One region of the Mycobacterium sp. NBC_00419 genome, then DNA from elsewhere that is predicted to be linked to it. Evidence: riboswitches for the same ligand, from Rfam matches in the RefSeq annotation. Region 1 holds a riboswitch; the other holds the start of a gene.
What was found. Region 1 has a riboswitch for cobalamin ahead of OG976_RS10890 (CbtB domain-containing protein). Riboswitches for the same ligand answer to the same signal wherever they lie in the genome.
Positions count from the first base shown of each region.

Region 1 (5,612 bases):
CGACGGGCAACGCGTGCACCCAGGGCTCCCAGGGTCCTGTGGTGCGGCCGACGAAGTCCGGCGCCATGTCCTCAACCACCAGCGCACTGACCAGATCGGGCCGCTGCGCGGCCAGGCACCAGGAATGCAGGCCTCCCATCGAGTGCCCGATCAGGATCGCCGGGCAGCCCAGCCCGTCGACCGCCTCACCCAACTCTTCGACGAACCGCTCGGTGCTGACCTCGGCCACGTCCTCGACATCGCGGCCGCGGTGCCAGGGGGCGTCATAGGTGTAGACGGCGCCGAAGCGGGAGAGCCACGACACCTGCCGAGACCAGGTACTGCCGCGGCCCATCAGGCCGTGTACCAACACCAGCGGGCGGCCCGCTCCACCGCGGTGGGTCAGCAGCTCGGAGTTCACCGCTTCATCTTGCGCGGTGGGCCACCGACTCAGGTGCGCGCGGTAGCCTTGCGCCATGTCCGTGGTGAAGATCAATGCAATCGAGATACCCCCGGGTGCCGGCCCAGAATTGGAGAAGCGGTTCGCCAACCGCGCGCACGCCGTCGACAATCAGCCGGGCTTTCTCGGGTTCCAATTGCTGCGACCGGTCAAGGGTGAGGACCGCTATTTCGTGGTGACCACATGGGAGAGCGAAGAGGCCTTCCAGGCCTGGGCCAGCGGCCCCGCGATCCACGCCCACGCCGGGGAACGGGCCAACCCGGTGGCCAAGGGTGCTCACCTGCTGGAGTTCGAGGTTGTGCTGGACGTTGCCGGGACCGGCACCCAGGCGTAGCGCACGCCGGGCGGCCCGGCGCACGGTGGCCAGCGCACTCAGCCTGACCACCGCGATCCTCTGCGCCGCTGCCCTGGCGACAAGTTGCGCACCGGCACCTGCGCCACCGGCCAACGCCGGTGCAGGTGTCCGCATCGAGATCAACACCCCGCAGGGGGTGCGCGCCCAGCAGGTCATGGACATGCTCAATTCCGACTGGCCCATCGGAACAGCCAGCGTCAAGACCCTCGCCGCGCCTGACATGGTCAACGCGGTCGCCGCCACCATGGACTCGCTGTGGTGGGACCGGCCCTACACCCTGGCCGGAGTGGACATCGGCGCCGGCGTGGCCACGCTGCACCTGCTCACGTCCTACGGTGCCCGCCAGGACATCGAATTGCGCACCGGCGACGACACTTTCGTCCGCCGCTTCGAGGTGACAACCGAGAAGCCCGTCATCAACTCGTGGCAGGACGTCGACACCGCGCTCAGCCGCACAGGTGCGCGCTACTCGTGGCAGGTCTCGAAGGTCCGCGACGGGCAGTGCGACAAGGTCGCAGGCACCAACACCTCCCAATCCTTGCCGCTGGCATCGATTTTCAAGACCTATGTCCTGTTCGCGGTGGAGACTGCGGTGCGGGCCGGCACCCTGACGTGGGACGACACGCTGACCATCACCGCCGAGGGCAAGAAGCTGGGCTCCTCCGGGTTCGACAAGCTGCCACCGGGATCGCAGATCACCGTGCGGCAGGCGGCCGGCAAGATGATCTCGACCAGCGACAATATGGCCACCGACATGCTGATCAACCGCCTGGGCACGCACGCCATCGAGCAGGCACTGGTCGACGCCGGTCACCACGACCCCGCCAGCATGGTGCCGTTCCCGACCATGCGGGAGATCTTCGCCGTCGGGTGGGGCAACCCCGACGTCCGCGACCAGTGGAAGACGGCCACCCCGCAGCGCCGGGCAATCCTGTTGCAGGAAGCCAATTCCCGGCCCTACGAACCGGATCCACAGCGTACCCACGCACCGGGTTCGGCATACGGCGCGGAGTGGTACGGCAGCGCGGAGGACATCTGCCGCGTGCACGCCGCCCTGCAGCACAACGCCGTCGGGCCCGCGGCCCCGGTCAAGGACATCATGTCGGAGATCGCCGGTATCGACCTCGACCGCACCGAGTGGCCATATATCGGAGCGAAGGCCGGTAACCTGCCCGGCGACTACACGTTCAGCTGGTACGCCGTAGACCGGACCGGGCAGGCGTGGGTGGTCAGCTTTCAGCTGAACTGGCCGCGCTACCACAGCCCGAACGCCGGCGGCTGGGTGATGACGATCATCAAGCAGGTGTTCGGGCTGCTGCCCCGCTACCGCTGACCCCAGCGCACGGTCCACCGGCCGCGAAAGTGCATCAGCGTACGGCTGGCCGGGGCAATATCGATGCGCCAGAACGACTCCGGCGGGGCGTCAAGGGCGACCAGGATCGCCGCGCGCACCACGGCCGGATGGGTGACGGCAGCCAGCCGCACCGGTGTGCCGCTGATGTCGTCCATCCAGTCGCCCACCCGGGCGATCAGTGCCTCGACGGACTCGCCTCCGTGTGGCGCGCCGTCCGGCCGGCTCAGCCAGGTGGCGAGGTCGGCGGGCGGCGGGTCACTGAGCTGACAGCCCCGCCAGCGCCCGACATCGAGGTCGGCGAGCCGGCCGTCCACCGTTGGGTTCAGACCGAACCCTTCGGCGGTCTGACGGGCTCGTACCTCCGGCCCGCTGAGCGCCACATCGACCGGGCCGATATCTGCGGCGGCGTCAATCTGGTTGTAGCCCAGTGCGTTCAGCGGCTCGTCGGCGGCGAATCGTCCGGCTGCCATGGCATCGGTCATGGCGTGGGATACCAGAGTCAGCCGAACGATGTCACTCACACCGGGATGGCTTCCTTCTCCTTGCTGTCAAGCAACCGAGAGAACATGGACGCACCGAGCAGGCCGATCGTCGTCCAGACAATCACCTGCGTGCCCAAGGCGTACAACCGGAACTCATAGAGGTCCGCCGCGGGAAAGCCGGGGAACACGATCATGCCGGCGTCGTTGACGATCGGACCCGGCGTCTCGTTGATGGTCGGCAGGATGAGCATCACGACGACGACCGCGACGATATAGGCGCCGCCTGCCGCGAGAGTCGCATTCCAGGTGCCCAGTTTCGGGTGAAGCTGGAAGGCCAGGTAGACCGCCGCGACCATCAGAAGTGCGGACAGCGCGACCATCAGCAGGTACAGCAGTGCACGTTGCTTGATGGTCTCCTCCAGGCTCGTAGCCGGCGGATTGGGCGGGTACTTGAGTGCGGGCACCACCCACAGGGCAAGGAGCATCGCGGCGGCGACTATAACTGCCAACTTTCGGGCCGAGACGTGATCGATCCGGCTGTAAGCGACGCAGAACACCACTGCGAACAACGCCCCGAGAGCGACGCTGAACGCAAAGACACCAAGGCCCATACCGATATTCGACTGCACGGTGCGGGTGAAGAGCTCCACACCGCCGCCGTGGCCGTGGCCGTGGCCGTCTGCCATCTCCATGGCCTCATGAGCTGCGGAGGTACCGTCCTCGAAATCGATAGCCCGGCCGACGATCGGCTCGATGAAGATCTTCGACCAGATGAACGCGAACACGCCAGCGGCGGCGCCGGCAAGTATGCCGCGCCAGATTATTTTCTTTTCCATGTGCTTAGTCGGGTCCCGTTGCCTCAGTGGCAGGGGAAGCCGAGCAGATGGCGGGCGTCGTGCACGAACTCATGGATGTACATGTTGTCGCCGAAGACCGACGTGGCACCCTGATCCACTCCCACGAAATACAACACCAGTAGCGCAAAGAAGGCCGTTGCGGACAACCACACCACGGCCTTGGCCGCCGAGAGATCGACGGCGCGAGTGGACTTGCGTGCCTCGGGAGACGTCATATCAGTCCTTTCCCGGAATCTTCGCGTCCCGGATAGGTCGATGACGAGCGTCGGGTCTGACTGTCAACAGTGGCGCGACCGTTCTGGACTCTCACCAGATTCCTCGACTCGTCTATTACATCGAGAATCGTAAACCCCTGAGCCGGATTAGCCCGACCCGTACCCCAATTGTTGAGCGGTGTACTTCGCAGCCTCGGTGATGGGCGCGGCCTGAACCGCGGTGCCGTAGGCACAGATCTCGGTCCAGACGTCGCCGAGCTCGGTGGTGTCGAACCGCATCGCGACGATCGCGTTGCCGCCCCGGTTGCGGGCTTCGGTGATCAGCCTGGCCATGGCCTCGTTGCGGCTCTCGGCCAGATTCTTCGTCATGCCCTGCAGTTCCCCGCCGAACATGCTCTTGAAGCCGGCGCCCATCTGCGCGAAGGCGTTGCGCGAGCGGACGGTCAGTCCGAAGACCTCGCCGCACACCCGCTGAATCTCCCAGCCCGGGAGGTCGTTCGTTGTCACTACAAGCATGAGCAGAGGTTAGCGCTCGCGAGTGTGCGCGTGGATACGCAAGCCGCGGCGAGTCCCGTACGAAACGGCACGCTCGCCGTGGGGCCGCAACCGCCGGCGGACATACGAAAGGCCCCCCGGCAGGTGCCGGGGGGCCTTCGCCTGAAACTTCTACTCGCTGGCCGTGCCTGCGCTGGCCAGGTCGGGCTCAGCCGACTCGGGCCGCTTGGGCCCACCGACGAAGGTGAACACCGCATCCTCGCCGGCGCCCTCGCCGTCCCAGTTGTCCACGTCGACGGTGACCATCTGGCCGGGACCGACCTCCTCGAAGAGGATCTTCTCGCTCAAGGCGTCCTCGATCTCGCGCTGAATGGTCCGGCGCAGCGGCCGGGCACCCAGTACCGGATCGAAGCCGCGCTTGGCCAGCAGAGACTTGGCCTTGTCGGTCAGCTCCATCGTCATGTCCTTGGCCTTGAGCTGCTTGGACACCCGGCCCACCATCAGGTCGACCATCGTGATGATCTCTTCGCGGGTGAGCTGGTGGAAGACGATGATGTCGTCGATGCGGTTGAGGAACTCCGGGCGGAAGTGCTTCTTGAGCTCGTCGTTGACCTTCTGCTTCATCCGCTCGTAGTTGTTCTCGCCGCCACCCTGGGTGAAGCCCAGGCCGACCGCCTTGGAGATGTCGGAGGTACCCAGGTTCGAGGTGAAGATCAGCACGGTGTTCTTGAAGTCGACCGTGCGTCCCTGGCCGTCGGTCAGACGGCCGTCCTCGAGGACCTGCAACAGGGTGTTGTAGATCTCCTGGTGTGCCTTCTCGATCTCGTCGAACAGCACCACCGAGAACGGCTTGCGCCGCACCTTTTCCGTGAGCTGGCCGCCCTCTTCGTAGCCGACGTATCCGGGCGGCGCGCCGAAGAGCCGCGATGCGGTGAACCGGTCGTGGAACTCGCCCATGTCGATCTGGATGAGCGCGTCGTCGTCGCCGAACAGGAACTCCGCCAACGCCTTGGACAGCTCGGTCTTACCGACACCGGACGGGCCGGCGAAGATGAACGAACCCGACGGGCGCTTGGGGTCCTTCAGGCCGGCACGGGTGCGGCGGATGGCCTTGGAGACGGCGCGAACGGCGTCTTCCTGCCCGATGATCCGCTTGTGCAGCTCATCCTCCATGCGCAGCAGCCGAGTGGTCTCCTCCTCGGTCAGCTTGAACACGGGGATACCGGTCCAGTTGCCGAGAACCTCGGCGATCTGCTCGTCGTCGACCTCAGCCACGACATCGAGATCACCTGACCGCCACTGCTTTTCACGCTCGGCACGCTGGGCGACCAGCTGCTTCTCGCGATCGCGCAACGATGCCGCCTTCTCGAAGTCCTGCGCGTCGATGGCGCTTTCCTTCTCCCGGCGTGCGTCGG
Region 1 covers NZ_CP107931.1:2,284,679-2,290,290, forward strand. The annotation lists gene OG976_RS10865 (alpha/beta fold hydrolase) at 1-400, opposite strand, end outside; gene mhuD (mycobilin-forming heme oxygenase MhuD) at 456-773, shown strand; gene OG976_RS10875 (serine hydrolase) at 748-2,127, shown strand; gene OG976_RS10880 (histidine phosphatase family protein) at 2,118-2,669, opposite strand; gene OG976_RS10885 (CbtA family protein) at 2,666-3,466, opposite strand; gene OG976_RS10890 (CbtB domain-containing protein) at 3,490-3,642, opposite strand; cobalamin riboswitch at 3,650-3,849, opposite strand; gene OG976_RS10895 (YbjQ family protein) at 3,850-4,218, opposite strand; gene clpC1 (ATP-dependent protease ATP-binding subunit ClpC) at 4,369-5,612, opposite strand, start outside.

Region 2 (5,612 bases), 2.4 Mb from region 1:
GACGCCGTCCGGATCGGACAGGTCGACCGCGACCACCCGGGTGTGGACGCCGTGGGTGCGTTCGAGTTCGTCGGCCAGCGCCCGCAGTTCGGGCTCCCGGCGGGCGGCCAGCACGACGTGGAGTCCGGCGGCGGCGATCCGGACTGCCATTGCCCGTCCGATTCCGTCGCTGGCACCGGTGACCAGCGCCCAGGGTCCGTATCGTTCGAGAGCACTCACAGCTGCGCCACCTTCGGGTGGGCGGGAAGCACGGCCAGCGCGAACAGCGCCCCGACGGCACAGACCGCGGCGGCGGTCAGGCAGCCGGCCTGCATCCCGGACAGGAAGGCGTTCTCCACCGCGCTGCGCACCGCGCCGGTGATCGGTGGGGGTGCCTGGGCGGCCACCGCCAGCCCCTGGGCCAGACCTTCCTTGGCGATGGACTGTGCCGACGCCGGCATGGCCTGCAACAGCTGGTTGTCGGCCAGGTGCCGGATGTAGATCGTGGAGAAGACGCTGCCGATCACGGCGACACCGAGGGTGCCGCCCACCTGGCGGGTGGCGTCATTGACGGCCGAGCCCGCACCGGCCTGCTCGGGTCGCACCACCCCCATGATCGAGTCGGTGGCCGGTGCGCTGGTGAGCCCGAGGCCGCCACCGAGCAGCACCATCTGCGCGGCCATCACCGGGTAGGTCACCCCGAGGTCGCTTGCCGCTATCCAGGCAAAGGATCCCGACATCATCAGAAGACCAACGAAGACAACGGCTTTGGTGCCGACTGCGCGCACCGCGAGCTGGGTGCCGAGCACCGAGCCGATGGCGATCGACAGCGCCACCGGCAGGATCCGGACACCGGTTTCCAGCGGGCTGTTGCCCTGGAGCAACTGCATGAACTGGGTGATGATGAAGATGAACCCGAACAGTGCGAAGAAGGCGACGGTGACCGCGCCACTGGCTGCGCTGAAGCGCAGGTTGGTGAACAGCGTGACGTCGATCAGCGGGTCGGGGTGTCTGCGCTCCCACCACGCGAAGCTCACCGCGGCGGCCAGTGCGACGGCGAACCCGATCAGTGTCGGTGCGCTCGACCACCCGTGCGACGGGGCCTCGATGATCGTGTAGACCAGGGCGCCGAGCATCACCACCGAGAGCACCAGACCGCCGCGGTCGACCCGCGATTGCCGGTCTCGTGCGGACGCGGGGATGACGAACGGCGCGGCCAGGGCGGCCAGCAGTGCGATGGGCGCCAGTGCGAGAAACAGGCTGCCCCACCAGAACCCCTCCAGCAGTGCGCCGCCCATGATCGGCCCGATGGCCACGCCCAGCCCGGTGACGGCACCCCAGACACCGATGGCGGCCGCCCGCTGGCGGGGATCGCGGAACGTGTCGGTGATGATGGCCAGCGTGGTCGGGTAGATGAGCGCGGAGGCGATACCCATCACCAGGCGCATGGCGATCAGTTCACCGGTGGTGGTGCACAGCGCGGCACCGACACTGCTGATCGCGAACAGGATCAGTCCGGCGATCAACGTCCCGCGTCTGCCGAACTTGTCACCGACGGTGCCACCGGCCAGCACCAGCGCGGCGAAGGCCAGGTTGTAGGCGTCGACGATCCATTGCAGGCCCCGGGTGGAGGCTCCCAGCGCCGAATTCAGAGTTGGCAGAGCGACATTGACGATCGTGGTTTCCACATTGATGGCCAGGGCCGCGACGAGGACGACAGCGAGGATCGCGATCGGCCGGATGCGCGGTGGTGCGGCGTGCGCCGCGGTCCCGTGGGTATGGGGGAGGGTGCCAGCGGTCATGGGCGGCGACTTTCATGTTGACAGCGTTAACATCGGCAAGCATGGCAGTACTTGTTGACACTGTCAACATGTGAGATCTAGCGGACGCCTTCGGCCAACAGATCGAGGAGGCGATCGGCGATCAGCTGCTTGCGCGGGGCCTCTGCGTAGTTGAGCGGGCCGTCCAGAAACAATGTGGCAAGGCCGTGCACCGCGGCCCAGGCCGCTTCATCCACGCCGTCTCGGCGACTGGCGGTGAGCACGCCGGCAGCCACCAGATCGTCAATGCAGCCGGTGAGAATCTGGAACGGATGTCGCCCCGGCTCGACGGTCTCGTCGCTCGGGTTCGGCCCGCCCGGCGCGAACGCGGTACGGAACAAGCCGGGCTCGGTCAGCGCGAAATCGATATAGGCCTGTCCGGTGGCGCGGAAGCGGGCCAGGGCGCGGTGCTCGCGCCGCCCCCGGTTGGGTACGGCGGCAAGCGATTCCAGCATCGCATCGCCCAGTTGGCCCATCCCGTAGACCTGCACCGCGCCCAGCAGCGCCTGGCGATCGGCGTAATGCCGGTAGGCGGCGGAGTTGCTGACTCCGGCCAACCGCTGCACGTCACGCAACACCACCGCGTCAGGGCCGCCGGTGCGGGCCAGTTCGACGCCGTGCTCCAGCAGCGCTTGGCGCAGGTTGCCATGGTGGTACGACGCGGTCGCCATGTTGACAAGTCTTACATCGTCCGGCGGCGGCCCGGGAGGTAATGTCCACCGCGCAGATGGTTTACCGGGGCTCACGGTCCCGGAATCGAGCGATGTGAGCAGGTGGCGCATCGCGAGAGGGAACCCGGTGTGAATCCGGGACTGTCCCGCAGCGGTATGCAGGAACGACCGCCGTCATCGGCACTGGCCGCAGAATTCGTGCGGCCGGGAAGCGACGGCCAGTAGGTGCATCCTTACGATGCGCGCCCGCGAGTCCGAAGACCTGCCAGCTGTGCCGGGTGCGCCGCACCCGGCGGGCATCGCCTCGTGGAATCGGGCGATGGCCATTGCTGCGTCCCGAAGGGAACTTCCGTGCATATTGAGCCCGGGATTGTCGAAGGCCCGAAGATCATTCTCAGTTACGTCAGCGCCGGCGGTGCCGGTGCATACGGCGCCTACACCGCCTGGCAGCTGATCAAGGAGCGCGGTATCGGCGCTCTGCTGCTGCGCAGTGCGGCCACCACGGCGCTGGTGTTCACGTTCTTCCAGGTGTTCCCGCACTATCCGGTGGGGATCTCCGAGGTGCACCTGATCCTGGGTTCGACACTGTTCCTGCTGTTCGGTATGGCGCCGGCCGCGTTCGGTCTGGCCGCGGGCCTGCTGCTCCAGGGGTTGTTCTTCGCTCCGTTCGACCTGCCGCAGTACGGCATGAACGTCACCACGCTGCTGGTGCCGCTGTTCGCCCTGCAACTGGTGGCCAACCGCGTGATCGCGCCGCAGACGCCGTACGTGCAGCTGAAGTACCGCCAGGCGCTGGCCCTGTCGACGACCTATCAGGCGGGCATCGTGTCGTGGGTGGCGTTCTGGGCCTTCTACGGCGAAGGTTTCAGCGGTCAGACCGTCGCCAGTGTCGCCACCTTCGGCGCGGCCTATATGACGGTGATCATCGTCGAGCCGCTGGCCGATCTCGGTGTGCTGGCCGCGGCCAAGGGTCTGCACCGGATGAAGGACTCGATGCTGTTCACCCCGAGGCTGCTCAACCCGGCCTGACCTCACAGCGGCGCCGCGGGCAATGTGAGCGGGGCTTATCTTCGCGCTAACGCGCCTCGGCAGCTCCCGTAATGTTCGCCGGGCACGGTAGGTCCGTGGCTGCCGAGGTTCAGTGCGCACAGGCCATCCGTACCGCATGTTCGTACTGCGGCGTCGGGTGTGGCATCGACGTGCGCACCAAGCTCGGCCCGGCGGGTCCGGTCATCGCCAATGTCGTCGGTGACCGGCTCCACCCCACCAACCTCGGCCGACTGTGCATCAAGGGCGCCACCCATGCCGAGTTGATGGGCAATGGTGAGGGCCGTGCGGTCGACGCCTTGATGCGACCGGCGCGCGGTGAGGAATTCGTTGTTGCCGACGTCGGCGACGCCGTCGCGACGGTTGGCGCCCGGCTGCGCGAGATCCAGGACCGGCACGGACCGGACTCGATCGCCCTGTACGTCTCGGGCCAGATGTCACTGGAAGCGCAGTACCTGGCCACCAAACTGGCCAAGGGTTTCATCCGCACCGTCAACATCGAGTCCAACTCGCGGCTGTGCATGGCCAGCGCGGCGACGGGTTACAAGCAATCGCTCGGCGCCGACGGACCACCCGGTTCCTATGCCGATTTCGACTGTGCGGATCTGTTCTTCGTCATCGGCGCCAACATGGCCGACTGTCATCCGATCCTGTTCCTTCGGATGGCCGATCGGCTGCGGGCCGGGGCCAAGCTGATCGTCGTCGACCCGCGCCGCACCGCCACCGCCGACAAGGCCGACCTGTTTCTGCAGATCCGGCCGGGCACCGACCTGGCGCTGTTGAACGGCTTGCTGCACCTGCTGGTGGCATCCGGCGATATCGACACCGGCTTCATCGCCGAGCACACCGAAGGCTGGGAGGCGATGGGAGAGTTCCTCGCCGACTATCCGCCCGCGCGGGTGGCCGAACTCACCGGCCTGCCCGAGGCCGACATCCGCACCGCCGCGACAATGATCGCCGACGCGGGCGAATGGATGTCGTTGTGGACGATGGGCCTCAACCAGAGCACCCACGGCACCTGGAACACCAACGCCATCTGCAACCTGCACCTGGCCACCGGGGCGATCTGCCGGCCCGGTAGTGGCCCGATGTCGCTGACCGGTCAGCCCAACGCGATGGGTGGCCGCGAAATGGGTTACATGGGACCGGGATTACCAGGGCAACGTTCTGTGGTCAGCGCTGAGGACCGGTCGTTTGTGGAGTCGGTATGGGGCGTGGAGCCCGGGACGATCCGCCCCCACACGAACCGCGGGACCATCGATATGTTCGAGCAGATGGCCGCCGGAGACATCAAGGCCTGCTGGATCATCTGCACCAACCCGGTGGCCAGCGTGCCCAACCGCACGACCGTGATCACCGGCCTGGAGACCGCCGAACTGGTGGTCACGCAGGATGCCTACAGTGACACCGCCACCAACCGCTACGCCGACATCGTCCTGCCCGCAGCCCTGTGGGCCGAAGCCGATGCGGTGATGGTGAACTCCGAGCGCACACTGACCATGGTGCGCGAATGTGTTTCACCCGCCGGGCATTCCCGCCCGGACTGGCAGCTGATCTGTCAGGTGGCCGACGCCATGGGATTCGGTGCGCACTTCGCCTTTGAGTCCAGCGAGCAGATCTTCGATGAGATCCGGCGATTCGCCAATCCCAAGACCGGATACGACATTCGCGGCGCGAGCTATCAGCGGCTGCGCGAAACGCCGGTGCAATGGCCGTGCCCGCCCGGCGATGAGCAGGATCGTCACCCCATTCGCTATCTCAATGACGGCGTCCTGACATTCCCCACGCCCTCCGGCCGTGCGGTGTTCCACGCCCGTCCGCACCTGGATGCTCGTGAATTGCCCGACGACGACTATCCGTTCGTGTTGAACACCGGCCGGCTGCCGCACCAGTGGCACACCATGACCAAGACCGGCCGGGTCACCAAGCTCAACAAACTCAACGGCAACCCCTTCGTCGAGATCAACCCCGACGACGCCACCGCCCTCGGTATCGCCGACGGGCAAGCCGTCGAACTGCAATCCCGGCGGGGCCGGGCTGTGCTGCCCGCCGTCGTCACAGACCGGGTCCGGCCGGGTAATTGTTTCGCGCCGTT
Region 2 covers NZ_CP107931.1:5,452,233-5,457,844, forward strand. The annotation lists gene OG976_RS26015 (SDR family NAD(P)-dependent oxidoreductase) at 1-219, opposite strand, end outside; gene OG976_RS26020 (MFS transporter) at 216-1,781, opposite strand; gene OG976_RS26025 (TetR/AcrR family transcriptional regulator) at 1,859-2,470, opposite strand; cobalamin riboswitch at 2,557-2,754, shown strand; gene OG976_RS26030 (energy-coupling factor ABC transporter permease) at 2,822-3,499, shown strand; gene OG976_RS26035 (bifunctional nitrate reductase/sulfite reductase flavoprotein subunit alpha) at 3,595-5,612, shown strand, end outside.
Region 2: it holds a riboswitch for cobalamin, as region 1 does, so the genes downstream of both, OG976_RS26030 (energy-coupling factor ABC transporter permease) here and OG976_RS10890 (CbtB domain-containing protein) in region 1, are expected to answer to the same signal.